DNA from 3 places in the Serratia sp. CoH_122_TC_1 genome. Region 1 is predicted to be linked to each of the others. Evidence: predicted binding sites of a transcription regulator. Region 1 holds the regulator's gene; each other region holds the start of a gene.

Region 1 (5,650 bases):
GGCGATTTGGCTGAACCATGTTAAAATCGGCTTTTTTACGTACCGGGAAATTTGCCATGAACTCAAACACCCAGGAAAAGCTGCTGGCGCAGGCTGAACAACTCTGTCAGCAACGCAATGTGCGACTGACACCGCAGCGGCTGGAAGTGTTACGCCTGATGGCACAACAGCCCGGTGCCATCAGCGCTTATGACCTGCTCGATTTACTGCGCGTTGCCGAACCCCAGGCCAAACCGCCAACGGTTTACCGCGCGCTGGACTTCCTGTTGGAACAAGGCTTCATTCACCGGGTCGAGTCAGCCAACAGCTACGTGCTGTGTCATCACTTCGAACAACCTATGCACACTTCCGCGCTGTTTATCTGTGATCGTTGCGGTCAGGTGACAGAGCGCACAACTGAAGGGGTTGAAGATACGCTGCAAAAACTGGCCAAAGAGTCGGGGTTTGTACTGCGTCACAGCGTAGTGGAAGCACACGGCCTGTGCGCCGCTTGCGTTGAGGTAGAAGCTTGCGACAGCAAACATGATTGCGGCGAACACGACCATAGCATTGCCATCAAGAAGAAATAGACAGGGTTAGCAGGCACCTCCTTGTGTCTGCAGGCCTGGCACCAAGGGGAAGGCGCCAGACTTTCGGCCGCATCCGCTGCGGCCCATCGCGCTACCAGCGATATTTGTTATGATCTTCCCAAGACTTCACTTCTTTCTCGGCCGCCTCTTTCTGGTAGCCGTAGCGCTCCTGGATTTTACCGACAAGCTGCTCGCGTTTCCCTTCGATGACCGTCAGGTCGTCATCGGTCAGCTTGCCCCATTTTTCTTTCACTTTCCCTTTAAACTGCTTCCAGTTACCGTCGGCTTGATCTTTGTTCATAGTATCTCCGTTAACCTGTGGTGAGTCAGTTTTAACTACTGCTGGCTGAGGATACGCCCCGTTTATATTGCCAGCCACACGATTAATTATAGATGCAGATAGCGACAAACAAATAAAAACCAGAATTAAAATCCATTTTTAAATTTAAAATAAGAAAAAAACGCCAACAAACAACTTACTACACGACTTGGCTAACCGACGAGAATATGTAACAAAATACAAACAAACACATAATTAAAATTTATGTATTTGCAAGAAAGGCTATCGTCATTGTGCTGCTGAAAACCAGCTGCCACGCAGCCTGTGACGGTGCCAAATCCACCCAAGCGCGATGCCGCGCAGCGCAAGAAAGACCGCCAGCGCCAACCACAATCCATGATTGCCCAAGACAGGCACGGTCAGCAGCGTCAAACCGTAACCCGCAGCCGCCACGGCCATGCTGTTACGCATTTCTGCACCGCGAGTCGCACCAATGAACATGCCATCCAGCAAATAGCACCACACCCCAACCAGCGGTAGCACCACCTGCCAAGGTAAATAGTCATTCGCCATCGCACGCAGTTCTGGCAACGAGGTCAACGCCGCAATGATTTGCTGCCCGGCAAAGGCATAAACCACACCAAAGGCTAGCGCCACTAAACAGGCCTGCCGGCAAGCCGCGCGCCACACCTTACGCAATTGACTGTCATCTCTGGCACCATAAGCATGACCAGAATGCGCTTCTACCGCATAGGCAAAACCATCCAGTGCATAGGCGGTAAAGGTCAGCAAATTCATCAGTACCGCGTTTACTGCCACTACGTCACCGCCAAGCCTGGCGCCGAAGATAGTCAAGGATGCAAAGCACAATTGCAGCAACAATGAACGCAACATGATATCGCGGTTCAACGCAAGCAAACGCCGCAGATTACCGCGCCAGGCATGGCGCAACATCGGAACAGAAATACCGCGTATGCGCATCACTCGCCAGGACAGCCATAAACCCAGCAGCAGCGTAGCGTACTCAGAGACGGCGGTCGCCGTCGCGGCACCTTGCACATTCCAGCCCAGCCCCATGACCAACCAGATATCCAGAACGATATTCAACACATTACCGACTATCAGCAGGATGACCGGCGCCCGCACGTATTGCACGCCAAGCAACCAACCCAAGATCACCATATTTGCCAGCGCTGCCGGTGCGCTCAGCCAACGGATCTCAAGGAACAATCGTGCTTGCTTCAGCACCGCATCGTCACCGCCAACAATCTGCAGCGCCAGATCGATCAACGGATGGCGCAGCAACACGATAACGACGCCGGCCAATACTGCCAGCAACAGCGGCTGCATAAAGGCACGTGCCAATCCCTGTGGGTTTTGTGCGCCCAGCGCCTGTGCCGTCAAACCGGTGGTACTCATGCGCAAAAACAGCAACAACATAAACAGGAAGCTGGTTGCCATCGCCCCGACCGCCACGCCCCCCAAATAAACAGGGCTGTCGAGGTGACCTATCACTGCGGTATCGACCAACCCAAGCAGTGGCACGGTGATATTGGAAAAGATCATCGGTAGCGCGAGGCGCCACAAGGCTTTATCGGTATCGCTGGTGAAGGCGGAAAGCAGGCGCATAGTGGAATGTTCCCGTGTATACCCGTCATCTTTCAAGTTGCAGCGTTGTTATCTGCACTCGCTCATCCCCAGTTACTTACCTGAGTAAGCGCCTGGGGATGAGCGAGTTGGCCGCCTAGCTGCAACTTGAAAGCTATAGGGTATATAGTGAATCAGATATGACATCGCCCCAGAACTGGGGCGACTTAAATCAGAGGACGATGTGTAGGCGTGAGGATTAAACCCAGTCGCCATTGCGGATCACACCGACCGCCAGGCCTTCAATGGTGAAATTCTGCTGGCGCAGATCAACCACAATCGGTTGGAACTCGCTGTTTTCCGGCAATAACTCAACAACATTTCCGTGTTTTTTCAGACGCTTAACTGTAACTTCGTCTTCAATACGCGCCACAACGACCTGGCCGTTACGCACGTCCTGAGTTTTATGTACCGCCAGCAGATCGCCGTCGAGAATACCGATATCACGCATCGACATACCGTTGACCCGCAGCAAGAAATCCGCACTTGGCTTGAACAAGGAAGGATCCACTTTGTAGTGCCCTTCGATATGCTGCTGCGCCAACAGTGGCTCACCGGCGGCAACACGGCCGATCAACGGTAAACCTTCTTCATCTTCCATCAGCAAACGAATGCCGCGCGATGCACCAGAGACGATCTCGATGACGCCTTTACGCGCCAATGCTTTCAGGTGTTCTTCTGCAGCATTTGGCGAGCGGAACCCCAGACGCATGGCGATTTCGGCGCGCGTTGGCGGCATGCCAGTGGACGAAATATGATCGCGAATCAGATCATAGACCTCTTGCTGTCTGGTAGTTAGTGCTTTCATTCCGCCCCCTGTTTGTTTATACAGTCTTGCTGTGAGTATATACAGGTAAGTGCGGCTTGGGAACCGAAGAATGAATAAAAATCAGGGATTAGCGACCCACGTCGCAACAGGGCCACCCCATTCAGGCAAAGTGTTGCCAGAGCACCGAGCCCCAGACAAACAACGCCAAAATAATCGCCAGTGAAACTGCTGCCGACCCCATATCCTTGGACCGGCCCGAAAGCTCATGATGTTCAGTGCCAACCCGATCGACAATCGCTTCTATCGCGCTGTTGAGCATCTCGACGATCATCACCAGCAGCACCGATCCGATCAATAAAATGCGCGCTATCGCACCCACGTCCAGCCAAATCGCCAGTATGATAGCCAGTACGGTGGCGACCAGTTCTTGGCGGAACGCCGCTTCATGCTGCCAGGCAGCGGAAAAGCCTTTATAAGAGTAGCCGGCGGCTTTAATAATACGGGTCAGGCCGGTTGCTTGGTTTGCCATGTTTTTTAGTGCCTTTCACAGAGGTAAGTCATAATTAAAGAGTCTAGGCCAGGAAATGCTTCCGGCTCTCGGTTTTCCAACACCACAGATCTGCTACCCGGTTTCTGGTATGCTTGCGACGCATTGCTAACAAGAGGCTTCACGTTGTTATGTCAGGTTGGCGTAAAATTTATTATAAGCTATTGAATTTACCACTTAAATTGTTGGTAAGAAGTAAGGTTATCCCTTCAGATCCGGTCACGGAGTTAGGGTTGGATCCCTCACGGCCGATTTTGTATGTTTTACCTTATAATTCCAAGGCGGATTTACTGACGCTGCGCACCCAGTGCCTGGCGCAGGATCTGCCCGATCCTCTCAATCCGCTGGAGATAGACGGCACCGTGCTGCCTAGCCACGTGTTTATTCACGACGGCCCGCGCGTGTTCCGCTACTACACACCGAAAGAAGAATCAGTAAAACTGTTTCACGACTATCTGGATCTGCACCGCAGTAATCCGGATCTCGATATTCAGATGCTGCCTGTTTCGGTGATGTTTGGTCGCTCCCCAGGCCGCGAAGGCCACGGCACGCCACATCTACGTCTGCTCAACGGCGTACAGAAGTTCTTCGCCGTGTTGTGGCTCGGCCGCGACAGCTTTGTGCGTTTCTCCAACACCGTCTCACTGCGTCGCATGGCGACTGAACACGGCACGGACAAAACCATCGCACAAAAACTGGCGCGCGTGGCACGAATGCACTTCTCGCGTCAGCGTCTGGCTGCCGTTGGCCCAAGTCTGCCGGCCCGTCAGGACCTGTTCAACAAACTGCTGGCGTCCAAAGCGATCGAAAAAGCGGTCGAAGACGAAGCACGCAGCAAGAAAATTTCCCATGAGAAAGCCCAGCAGAACGCCATTGCACTGATGGAAGAGATCGCCGCCGACTTCTCATATGAAACGGTGCGCCTTTCTGACCGCGTGTTGAGCTGGACCTGGAACCGGCTGTATCAAGGCATCAACGTCACCAACGCTGAACGCGTGCGCCAGTTAGCGCAAGATGGTCATGAGATCGTCTATGTGCCCTGCCACCGCAGCCATATGGACTACCTGTTGCTTTCTTATGTGCTGTACCATCAAGGCTTGGTGCCGCCGCACATTGCCGCCGGTATTAACCTTAACTTCTGGCCGGCTGGCCCCATCTTCCGCCGCCTGGGCGCCTTCTTTATCCGCCGGACGTTCAAAGGCAACAAGCTGTATTCGACGGTGTTCCGCGAATACCTCGGCGAACTCTTTAGCCGCGGTTACTCCGTGGAGTATTTTGTCGAAGGTGGCCGTTCTCGTACCGGACGCCTGCTGGAACCGAAGACCGGCACCCTGTCGATGACCATTCAGGCGATGCTGCGTGGCGGTTCTCGCCCGATCACACTGGTACCGATCTACATCGGCTACGAGCACGTGATGGAGGTGGGCACCTACGCTAAAGAGTTGCGTGGCGCGACCAAAGAAAAGGAGAGCCTGCTGCAGATGCTGCGTGGTCTGCGCAAGCTGCGTAATCTCGGCCAGGGTTATGTCAACTTCGGTGATCCACTGCCGTTGACCACTTACCTGAACCAGAATGTGCCCCAGTGGCGCGACGCGATTGATCCGATCGAATCCCAGCGCCCAAGCTGGTTAACGCCGACGGTCAACGATCTGGCTGCCAAGATCATGGTGCGTATCAACAATGCCGCCGCGGCTAACGCCATGAACCTGTGTTCTACGGCGCTACTGGCTTCACGCCAGCGCTCGCTGACCCGCGAACAGCTGTTAGAACAGCTGGAATGCTATCTGCAACTGATGCGCAATGTGCCTTATGCCAGCGATGTCACCGTACCGACCCAG
Region 2 (5,650 bases), on a different contig from region 1:
AAGGAACCGCCCGCAGAGTGCGGGCGGTATATCGACTTACTTAATTTCGAGAACGTCTAAACGCACCGGGGTGGCGTCATCCGCATCTTCCGGTTGCCAGCCGATCGGTTGCATGGGGAGGTCTTCGCGGTCAAAGGCCAAATCCCCGCCGTCAACAACCTCACTACCGTGATGAATGCCTTTAAAATCAAACAGGTTAAAGTCACTCAGGTGCGAGGTCACGACGTTCTGCGTTGCGCTGAACATGGTTTCCAGACGGCCCGGGTAACGTTTATCCCAGTCACGCAACATATCGCCAATGACCTGGCGTTGCAGGTTAGGCTGCGAACCACACAGGTTACATGGAATAATCGGGAATGCCTTGGCGATCGAGAAACGCTCAATGTCTTTTTCACGGCAATAAGCCAGCGGGCGAATGACCACGTGCTTGCCATCGTCGCTCATCAGTTTCGGTGGCATGCCTTTCAGCTTACCGCCATAGAACATGTTGAGGAACAACGTTTGCAGAATGTCGTCACGGTGGTGGCCAAGGGCAATTTTGGTCGCGCCCAGTTCGGTGGCGGTGCGGTAAAGGATCCCGCGGCGCAGGCGTGAACACAGCGAACAGGTGGTTTTGCCTTCGGGAATTTTGTCTTTGACGATGCTGTAGGTATTTTCCTCAACGATCTTGTATTCCACACCCAGGCTTTCCAGATAGGCTGGCAGAATATGCTCGGGGAAACCAGGCTGTTTTTGGTCGAGGTTTACCGCAATCAGTGAGAAGTTGACCGGTGCGCTCTGCTGCAGATTACGCAGGATCTCCAGCATGGTGTAGCTGTCTTTGCCACCGGACAGGCAGACCATGATACGGTCACCTTCTTCAATCATGTTGAAATCGGCGATCGCTTGGCCCACGTTACGACGCAGACGCTTTTGCAACTTGTTGAGATTGTACTGCTCTTTTTGGCTAATGGTTTGATTTTCTGACATTAAATCGTGCTCGTTCTCAATTGGGGGCACTATGGGCATGACGTTTTAGGCAGCGAGTTTAGCATTCTATGGGCTGATTGGGTATTTCATCCATACGCTCTTGGCCGCAAAGGCTGATTGCCGATTTTCAGTACACGCGAGCACGCGGTAAATCTTCCACCCGTGTGGTGTAAGCCGGAGAGAGAAACTCACGCTTCATTGACCATGTTTGCTGGTTTCCTTGTCCGGCAAACCACACCCCTGAATGCCCGGACTGATTGATTTTGTCCAGGGCGGCCATCAAACGTTCGCTGTTGGGGCGTGGCTGATATTCATCGAACAGGTCTAACTGAGCTACGCCTTGCGAGTAAAAGTCTTGCAGCATAACGCCGGCTTTTAGATAGCGGTGGCCGGGCTGCCAAATTTTATCAAGGCACCGAATCGCTGCTGCGATGATGTCGCGCGTATCTTGCGTTGGTGTACTGAGCATGATGCTCGCGGTGTTGCCATAATACTTTTCGTTGGCCGAGAAGGGGCTGGTTTTAACCCATGCGTTGATATTCCGGCAATATTGGTGCTCTGCACGCAGTTTTTCTGCCGCGCGGGAAGCATGCATACAGATTGCCTGATGCATATCACCATATTCGGTGACGCGTTCACCAAATGATCTGCTGCAAATGATCTGCTGTTTGGTTGGGGCAAACTCCTCGAGCGACAAGCAGGGTTCACCGCGCAGTTCACGCACTGTGCGTTCAATTACCACGCTGAAATGCTTGCGGATCATTGTGGTGCTGGCATCCGCCAATTGCAGTGCGGTTTTGATCCCCATATTCTGCAGCTCTTTGGTTAAGCGTCGCCCGATACCCCAGACTTCTATTACCGGCACTTTTGCCATTAATTTTCGCTGCCGCTCCAGGTTGGAAAGATCAACCACACCGCGGGTTTGTTCCCATTTTTTCGCTGCGAAGTTCGCCAGTTTTGCCAGCGTCTTGGTCTGGGCAATACCGACACCGACGGTGAGGCCGGTACATTGCAAAACGCGGTCGCGAACCTGGTGCCCGAACGTTGTCAAATCGACACAATTTTGTACGCCGGCAAGATCAAGGAAGCTTTCGTCAATGGAGTAAATTTCAACACGGGGGGCCATTTCTTCGAGCACGGCCATCACTCGCATCGACATATCGGCGTACAGCTCATAGTTGCTGCTGAATGCGATACCGCCTGCACGTTCAAAATCATGCTTTATTTTGAAGTAGGGCGCACCTGTTTTCAGGCCCAGGGCTTTAGCCTCTTTACTCTGCGCCACCACACAGCCGTCGTTGTTAGACAGCACAACAACGGGCCGCCCACGGAGGTCTGGGCGCCACAGTATTTCACAACTCGCATAAAAACTGTTCACGTCGGCCAGGGCGTACATTATTTCAGCCTCGTGATGGTTGAAACGACCACGCCGACGATATTCTGCTCGTCGTTGTCATCCCGCAGCGGTATTGGCCGGAACTTCGGATTCATCGGCTCAAGCTGCGCGACAGGATGCAGACACAGGCGCTTAACGGTGAACTCGCCTGCGATGCTGGCGATCACGATATCGCCGTGGCAGGCGCCAATGCTTCGATCAACCACCAGCATGGATCCGTCGGTGATCCCGGCTTCGATCATGCTTTCTCCGGAAGCGATCAGAAAGTACGTCGCCGAAGGGTGGCTAATGCAGTATTCGTTGAGGTCAATCCGTGCGTGTATGTAGTCTTGCGCGGGGCTGGGAAAGCCAGCCGGGACATTATCGGCGTAAAGCGGAATGCGCTGTTTCTCTGGGGTTGGTGTGGGTAAAAAGTGTTTCATGGTGCATTTCTCTATACTGTTTTTATATACAGTATAATCGAATTTTAGCCATTACAACCATAAAGAAAGTCAGGGGCGAGACGATCGTCAGTTATCTCCTTGTTGGGCAAGATGATCCTCTCGGAAAAGTTTTAGGGGGTGGCTCACAAGCGCCAGTGTCCGTGCGTTTTTACGCTCAGAAACGTTTTTTATCTGTCGGGACACACAAAACCGGGCAGGATACTCTCAGTCACTCATGATCATAATGGGGTACCTGCCTGATGATACGTACCTGCCTGCGTGCAGCCCTCTTGCTTTGCCTGACGCCTTTTGCCGCTAACGCCGTTGAGTGCTGTATTTTCTTGCAGCAGCCGCAGTTGTCACAGGTAAAAGCACAGACTCAGGGGGATGCCAACTATCAACGCCTGATACGTGATGCTGACAGCGCACTGCGAAAGCCGTTGCTCAGCGTCACTGATAAAGGCCTGACCCCGCCGAGCGGAGACAGGCATGACTACCTGAGCCTGGGGGCCTATTGGTGGCCGGATGCGAGTAAACCCAATGGGTTGCCTTGGGTTCGTCGCGATGGGCAGGTGAACCCGGCCAGTAAAAATGAACAGAGTGATGGCGTGCGGCTGGCAGAGTTCACCCAGCGGGTACAAACACTGGCATTGGCGGGGTATTTCTCCGGTCAGCAACGTTACAGCGATCGGGCGATTAGGCTGATCCGTACCTGGTTCATCGATCCATCAACGCGGATGAACCCAAACCTCAACTACGCTCAGGGTATTCCGGGCCGCGACAGCGGGCGCGGTAATGGCATTCTCGATGGGCGCTATTTTGCCATTCGCATTGTCGACAGCCTGTTATTGCTGCAACAGACTCCGGGGTGGACGGCGCAAGATGAAAGCCAGATGCGGCAATGGTTTGCCCGTTACCTTGACTGGTTGTTACACAGCCCAGCCGGTAAACAGGAGGGCGCCGCAAAGAATAATCACGGCAGTTGGTATACCGTGCAGGTAGCGGGCATTGCTGCCTGGCTCGGGCGTGACGACGTGGTGCGTGATATGGCCGTTTTGATGCAGCATAAGCTGGATGTGCAGCTTGCCGTCAACGGGACGCAACCGCAGGAACTGCTGCGTACTCGTTCGTTTCACTACAGTTACTTTAATCTGCAAGCCTTGGTCCTGATGGCGGGTTTGGCACAGCGACAGGGCATCGATCTCTGGCATTACCCTACAGAACAGGGCAGCTCATTATTGGCTGCGCTGGATTTTATGGCGCCTTATGTTGATGCGGCGCACCCGTGGCCTTATCCGAGTCTGGATCGGGTCGGGGTTCGTCTTGTTCCGCTGCTGATCCAAACCGACAGCATGCTGAAAACCAAACGCTATCAAACGGTGATTGAAAAAGCGCAATTTGACGTCAGGCAATGGCAGGGCAAAAGCAGTTACGTACGCGGTGCGGTGAAAGAGGCGCAGCGGCAAAGCTGGCTGGAAGCGGGGCGCGAACCGGTCGCGCCCCAATGATTTACTCAGCGGAGGTTTTTTCTCCTTTACCGGCCAGTAGACTGAGGAAGTCGTACTTTTCCTTCAGCTCTTTCTCGGCGGCCTGATACAACGCGCTGGCGACTTCCGGCTGCTGTGAGTTCAGGCGGCGGAAGCGCTGCTCTTTGAGCAGGGTTTCGGTCAGGTTGCTGTTGGGTGGCCGTGAGTCCAGTGCCAGTGCTGCTTTACCTTCATCTGCACGACGCGGATCGAAGCGATACAACGGCCAGAAGCCAGTGGCGGTCAACTGCTTCATTTGATCGTGGCTGAGTGCCAGATCGTAACCGTGCTCTTCACAAGGACTGTAGGCGATAATCAGGGACGGGCCCGGATAGGCCTCGGCTTCCTGAATCGCTTTCACCGTCTGGTTGAGCTGCGCACCCAGCGAGATTTGCGCGACATACACGTGGCCGTACATCATCATGCTGACGCCTAAGTCCTTACGTGCCTTACGCTTGCCGTGCTCGCCGAACTTGGTGACGGCGCCCAGTGGGGTGGCCTTCGACTGCTGACCGCCGGTATTGGAATAGCATTGGGTATCCAGCACCAGTACGTTGACGTTCTCGGTCAGGCTGAGGACGTGATCCAACCCACCGAATCCGATGTCGTAAGCCCAGCCATCGCCGCCAATCAGCCAGATAGATTTGTCCACCAGATAATCGGCGTCGGTCGCCAGCTGGCGTGCGTCGTTACCTTCAATCTGCATCAGCAGACTGCGCAGTTCAGCAATCTGCTGGCGGCGAGGTTCCGGAGCGATATCATCCATCTGCAGGGCATTAACCAACTGTGCCGGCAACTGCGGTGCCAGGCTGTTCAACAGACGCAACACGCGGCTGCGATGCTGATCGACCGTCAATCGGAAACCGAGACCAAACTCTGCATTATCCTCAAATAGCGAGTTGGCCCAGGCAGGGCCGCGGCCTTCGGCATTGGTGGTGTAAGGGGTGGTAGGCAAGTTGCCACCGTAAATAGATGAGCAGCCGGTGGCGTTGGCAATCAGTAGTCGATCGCCATAAAGTTGGGTCAAGAGCTTAATGTACGGCGTTTCGCCACAGCCGGAACAGGCACCGGAATATTCGAACAGCGGTGAGATCAGCTGCGACGTGCGAATGTCGATCCGTTCGAGCTGTGCAGGATCGATCTCCGGCAGTTGCAGGAAGAAGTCGTAATGCGCTTTTTCCTCAGCCAAATGCTCCAGGCGCGGCGCCATGTTGATCGCTTTGATGTCCGGGTTCTGGCGATCTTTCGCCGGGCACACCTCAACGCACAGATTACAGCCGGTGCAGTCTTCCGGGGCTACCTGCAGGACGTATTTCTGGCCACGCATATCGCGTGCC
Region 3 (5,650 bases), on a different contig from region 1:
ACATCATCTGGCCAAACTTAATCCATACCGGCCCCAACTCCTGCAAAGCCAGACGTAGACGCTCACCCAAGGGTTTATCTGCATGGCGGTTTGGCATCCAGAAAAGCAGGCGGCGGCCAAATCGCAGTGGCCACGTCAAACGCATCTTGGGGATCAGTTCATCCAGGCCATAGCTGAGAAAAACGCGGACGATCAAATACAGGCGGCGTAGTTCGCCAGGGGTCATCGTTTACCCTCCAACTTGTCCATACGGGCAATCAGCGCATCGGCGTTGCGAACGGTGGCATCAACCTCTTCATTGAACCACACAACTTCCAATGGGCCCGGTGCTACACGCCACTCTTCCGTCAGTGTTTCAGCCACATAATGCTGCTGACGCTGTAAGCCTGCTTTCAGCAGGTTCGCGCCCTTGCCCAGAACCTGCGTGACACCCTGCGCGGCAATATCGCCAATGTAAGGTGCCAGCCATTCCGCCGGATCCCACTCTGCCAGATCAAGCAACCCAACCAGTTGTTGCACGACCTGAATGTCGCCTTCGACAATCAAGTCGCCGCTGCGCATCAATGGCGAAAGCTGTTGGCGATCCCGCAATTTAAGCAGCACCGAAATACGGCTGCGCACCGTGCAGTCGGCAGTGTCATCAGACTGACCAAGCACATCCACACGCTGTTCACTGAAGATCAACACCAGCGGAGAGGCAAGTTCCTGCAGCTCAATACGTAAAACCTTGCCGGCCAGCCGCTGACGAGCCGCCTTCATGCTGCGATCGCGGAACAGCAGACTGTTGAGGGATGTTTCCAGTACGCCGGTCAACAACGGGGTTAACAGCATCGGCATATCCATATCAGAACTTGAAGCCACGGTGCAGGGCCACAATACCGCCGGTCAGGTTAAAATAGGTCACGTTGTCAAAACCGGCGGCCCCCATCATGCCCTTCAGCGTTTCCTGATCGGGATGCATGCGGATCGACTCGGCGAGATAGCGGTAGCTTTCCGGATCCTTGACCACCAGCTCGCCGATTTTCGGCAGCACGTGGAACGAGTAAGCGTCATAGGCTTTGCTCAGTGGTGCCAGCAAGGGTTTGGAGAACTCCAACACCAACAGACGGCCACCTGGCTTGAGCACACGGAACATCGAGCGCAGCGCTTTGTCTTTGTCGGTGACGTTGCGCAGGCCAAAGGAAATGGTGATGCAGTCAAAATAGTTATCAGGGAACGGCAACGCTTCGGCATTGGCCTGTACGTAGCTGATGTTGCCGACAATGCCGCGATCGCGCAGTTTCTCGCGCCCCATCTTCAGCATGGAATCGTTAATGTCCGCCAGCACCACCTGCCCCTGTTCACCGACCATGCGAGAGAACTTGGCGGCCAGGTCACCGGTGCCACCGGCCAGATCCAACACCCGCTGCCCACGGCGCACGCCGCTGCAATCAATGGTAAAACGCTTCCAGATACGGTGGATGCCAAACGACATCAGGTCGTTCATCACGTCATACTTTGCGGCTACCGAATGAAAAACGTCTGCCACCATGGCCTGCTTTTCGTCTCGAGCTACGGTGCGAAAACCGAAATCGGTGGTTTCCTGCGGTTGATCTGCCATTGTCCTGCCTGCTATTCAGTCAATTTAGTGTGGTGGAGTGTACCAGAACCCCACGGAATACCCCACCTCGCAGCGGTTGTCATCCCTGCGATGCGGAGCGTGGCTCCTCGACGGCGTCGTCGCCTTCCGCCTCCGGCAGCGCGTCAACGTTATCGTCGTCCGCCGCCTCAAATTCTTCATCATGCTGCGCGCTGGCCTGCTGAGCCAGCAGCGGATTGATCGGCCTTTTCACCTCAACCCCCAGTGCGCGGAACCCCTCGGTCTGCCCGATAAGATTACCACGGCCTTCGCTCAGTTTGTTCATCGCCAGACGATAACTCCCCTGGGCCTTGTCCAGGCTCTGTCCCAGCGATGACATATCATCAACGAACAGCCGCATTTTGTCATACAGCCGTGCCGCCCGGTCAGCAATGCGTTGTGCATTCTGGCTCTGATGCTCATAGCGCCAAAGATTGGTGATGGTGCGTAATGCCACCAATAGCGTGGTTGGGCTGACCAGCATGATGTTGTGTTTTAGTGCATCGCTAATCAGCTCCGGCTCACGGTCGATAGCCAACAGGAAGGCCGGCTCCACTGGAATAAACATCAGCACGTAGTCCAGCGAACGCAGGCCAGGCAATTGCTGGTAATCCTTGCGTCCAAGCAGGCGGATATGGCCGCGCAACGAAGCAATATGTTCATTCAACGCCGCCTCACGCTCTGCTTCATCTTCACTATTGAAGTAACGTTCGTAGGCCACCAACGACATTTTTGCATCGATCACCACGTCCTTGCCCTGAGGCAAACGCACGATCACATCGGGTTGCATGCGGCTCTGGTGATCCACCCGCACGTTAACCTGGGTTTCATACTCATGTCCCTCACGCAGGCCAGAGGCTTCGAGCACCCGGCTCAGTACCACCTCACCCCAGTTACCCTGAGTTTTATTATCCCCTTTCAAAGCCTTGGTGAGGTTGATGGCTTCGCGCGCCATCTGCGCATTGAGCTGCTGCAGATTACGTATTTCGTGGGTCAAAGTATGGCGTTCGCGTGCTTCCTGGCCGAAACTGTCCTGCACCTGACGGCGGAAACCGTCCAGTTGCTCACGCAGCGGCAGCAACAGGCGATCCAAGCTTTGCTTATTCTGTTCGTCCACCTTGCGCCCGCTATGTTCAAAAATGCGGTTGGCCAAATTTTCGAATTGGGTGGTGAGGCGTTGTTCGCTGTTAATCAATAGACGCTGTTTTTCCTCCGCCGCCATACGGGTTTCTTCCAGACGGATTGTCACCTCACGCAACTCGGCTTCCTGAGCGCTGTTCACTTCACGTTGGGCTCGCAGTTCCTGGTTCAACTGCTCACATTCTGTACGCCAGTGATTAAGCTGCTGAAGCTTTTCATGCCCGGCCGCCAACTGACTGTGCAGATTACGTAATTCCAGCTCAGTCTGGCGCATGTGTTGCTCATTACGCTGCAGTACTTCCTGTCGGGATGCGGTTTCCTGCTGCGCCTGTTGCAGCGATTGTTCCAGCAGTCGTAGCTCGGTTTCATGCTGTGCCTGTGTCTGTTGCACACGCAAGCTGGCAATAAGCCACCCCAATAGCAGACCGATAGCTACCCCACCTATACCGTAAATTAAACTGGTATCCACCCTGCCTCCTGTTACACCTGACTGTTCCGGCTTTTTATACGCCTATTGCCCGTCACGTTAAGGGGAGGCTGTATGGATGTCCAGCTTGATTGTGTCTCGATGGCGTAATATTGCGAAACGCTGCGCAACTCAGCTAAAGATTAGCTAAACCACTGGCTTAACCATTTAATGCCAAACGCACCCGGCGCGAGGATACCGAACGCCCAGATCATCGCCGACGTGACATTGGCCACCTGGAAATAACGCTGGGGCATGCCGCAAATGCCACCAACCAGCGGTACCACGGCACGCAATGGGCCGAAAAAGCGACCGATGAAAATACCCAGGACACCCCAACGTTCAAAAAACGCATGGCCCCGCGTCAATAATTGCGGATTGCGCGATAGCGGCCACATGTGCGCAACGCGATCCTGATAGTGGTAGCCAATCCAGTAAGAAAGCCAATCGCCGAAGAATGCACCGGCAGCCGCAGCAGCCCAAATCGGCCAAAATGCGATGCCGCTTTCGCCAATCAGCGCCCCCAAGGCGAGCAAAATCACCGTAGCCGGTAACAACAGCGACAAGAAAGCCAGCGATTCGCCAAATGCCAAGAAGAAGATAATCGGGATGGCCCAGTTTTCGTGCTGGCGCACGGTTTCGCTGACCCAGTGGATAATGTCATTGAGGCTCAATACAGGCTCCTGATATGGGATTTATCCCCCAAGAATACTGAATGCCAGCCGGGGCAGATTAAACCCCGGTTAAACATCAGCACGGTTTACTCGAGGTAAAACGCCTGCAGCGCTTCACGCTGTTCCTGGCCCAAGCCGTATTCCGCTTCAAGCCAACGATCGGTAGAGCCATGTTGCTCACGAATACAACTCAGTGCGGTCATCAGGAACTCTTCACGGGCGCTGAGCACGTAAGCAAACTGTTTCAACGCAGAATCATTCAGGCGAATCGACAGTTGATCCAGCATGTGTTCACGGAACGTTGCCAGCGTGGTTTCAGTTAACAGGTAATCTTCCACAACCGTCGCTTCATCAGCTCCCAGTGCAAATAACACCAACGCCGATCCTATTCCCGTGCGATCCTTGCCGACCGCACAATGCTGGACGATCGCCCCGTGATCCGCCTTACTCAGCAGTTGTGCCAACTGTTTATACGCCGCATTGCCGAACGGTAATCGGCGGTACAGTTCCAGCATAAACATTTGGGCATCGAAACCGGCGAGCGTTTCACTGTTTAGCATTTCCAAATTGGCGTTGACTTCATTGCTCAGCGGGTTGGCCGGGAAATGATGATAATCGGCACCGCGCCACAGAACATCAGGCTTGGCCTGCACTTCATCGGCATCACGGTAATCCAGCACCGAACGAACAGGCACGCCGGCCAGGAAAGTGCAGTCATTTTCCGTCAGGCGCTCTAGCGAGCCGGAACGAAACAACAGGCCACGTTTGATACGGCGACCATCGGTGACGCTATTGCCCCCAAGATCACGAAAATTAATGCCGCCATCAAGCGGTGCCAATGAAGGATGAAGCAGGATCTGTGCGGTCATAGACGTCCTCGTTGTTACTGTCTGAAAAAACGCAACCTCTGATAGCATCGGTAGAACCGGGCTCAACGGATTAAAGAGGTGGCCAGGTCGGGCACCCTCAGGCGCTTACTCAGGTAAGTCACTGGGGTGACAAATCTGCCGGGAGCAGATTTGAACGCTGCTCGCAGCGGCCCCGTAAGGGGTTTGACCCAAGAACGGGCCACATAACTGACGGCAGCCAACAACGCTGCAACGTGAAAGACGATGGGTTATAACCGTAACAGATTACGACTGAATGACAAAACGGGCCGCGGGACGGCCCATTGAATTGCAGAGGAATTACAGCAGGCGGCGTGCCGCATCAACCACGATCTGCACCGCTTTGCTTTCGGTGTTTTTCATGGTTTCCGCATTCGGGATTTCTTGCTGGGTGCGGTTAACGATCACACCGGCAACCATACCCGCACGCAGGCCTTGGCTTGCACACATGGTCAGCAGCGTGGCCGATTCCATTTCATAGTTCATTACACCCATCGACTGCCACTCTTCCATCGAGCCTTTGAAACGGCTAACCACGCGACCGGAGTAGGTATCGTAACGTTCCTGACCTGGATAGAAGGTATCGGAAGACGCGGTAACGCCAATGTGCGTGGTCGCACCCGCAGCTTTAGCCGCTTCGACCAATGCAGTGGTACAGGTGAAATCGGCCACGGCCGGGAATTCCATCGGTGCAAAGTGCAAGCTCGCGCCATCAAGGCGAACTGCCGCAGTGGTCACCAGCACGTCACCGACATTGATGTTTGACTGGATCGCGCCCGTGGTGCCGATACGCAAGAAGGTCCGGATACCCAACTGCGCCAGCTCTTCAACGGCGATAGACGTAGACGGGCCACCGATACCGGTG

The links. Region 1 encodes LexA, which represses DNA repair genes until DNA is damaged. Its sites were predicted from a motif close to TNCTGTATGTACATACAGNA; they were not measured.
Region 2: a site for LexA is predicted at 2,802-2,821, ahead of umuD (translesion error-prone DNA polymerase V autoproteolytic subunit). Genes of this name have one in related genera too.
Region 3: a site for LexA is predicted at 3,294-3,313, ahead of rmuC (DNA recombination protein RmuC). Genes of this name have one in related genera too.

Annotation. Positions count from the first base shown of each region.
Region 1 is NZ_JBXWLA010000005.1:54,028-59,677, reverse strand. Features, by position in the region: gene zur (zinc uptake transcriptional repressor Zur) at 57-569, shown strand; gene AC2FC2_RS07825 (CsbD family protein) at 661-870, opposite strand; gene dinF (MATE family efflux transporter DinF) at 1,138-2,478, opposite strand; gene lexA (transcriptional repressor LexA) at 2,696-3,304, opposite strand; gene AC2FC2_RS07810 (diacylglycerol kinase) at 3,426-3,794, opposite strand; gene plsB (glycerol-3-phosphate 1-O-acyltransferase PlsB) at 3,944-5,650, shown strand, end outside.
Region 2 is NZ_JBXWLA010000008.1:182,167-187,816, reverse strand. Features, by position in the region: gene ttcA (tRNA 2-thiocytidine(32) synthetase TtcA) at 37-969, opposite strand; gene umuC (translesion error-prone DNA polymerase V subunit UmuC) at 1,097-2,365, opposite strand; gene umuD (translesion error-prone DNA polymerase V autoproteolytic subunit) at 2,365-2,787, opposite strand; gene AC2FC2_RS12435 (alginate lyase family protein) at 3,051-4,295, shown strand; gene nifJ (pyruvate:ferredoxin (flavodoxin) oxidoreductase) at 4,297-5,650, opposite strand, start outside.
Region 3 is NZ_JBXWLA010000006.1:271,991-277,640, reverse strand. Features, by position in the region: gene ubiB (ubiquinone biosynthesis regulatory protein kinase UbiB) at 1-226, opposite strand, end outside; gene ubiJ (ubiquinone biosynthesis protein UbiJ) at 223-831, opposite strand; gene ubiE (bifunctional demethylmenaquinone methyltransferase/2-methoxy-6-polyprenyl-1,4-benzoquinol methylase UbiE) at 845-1,600, opposite strand; gene rmuC (DNA recombination protein RmuC) at 1,680-3,227, opposite strand; gene AC2FC2_RS10220 (DedA family protein) at 3,368-3,898, opposite strand; gene AC2FC2_RS10215 (tyrosine-protein phosphatase) at 3,985-4,767, opposite strand; gene udp (uridine phosphorylase) at 5,086-5,650, opposite strand, start outside.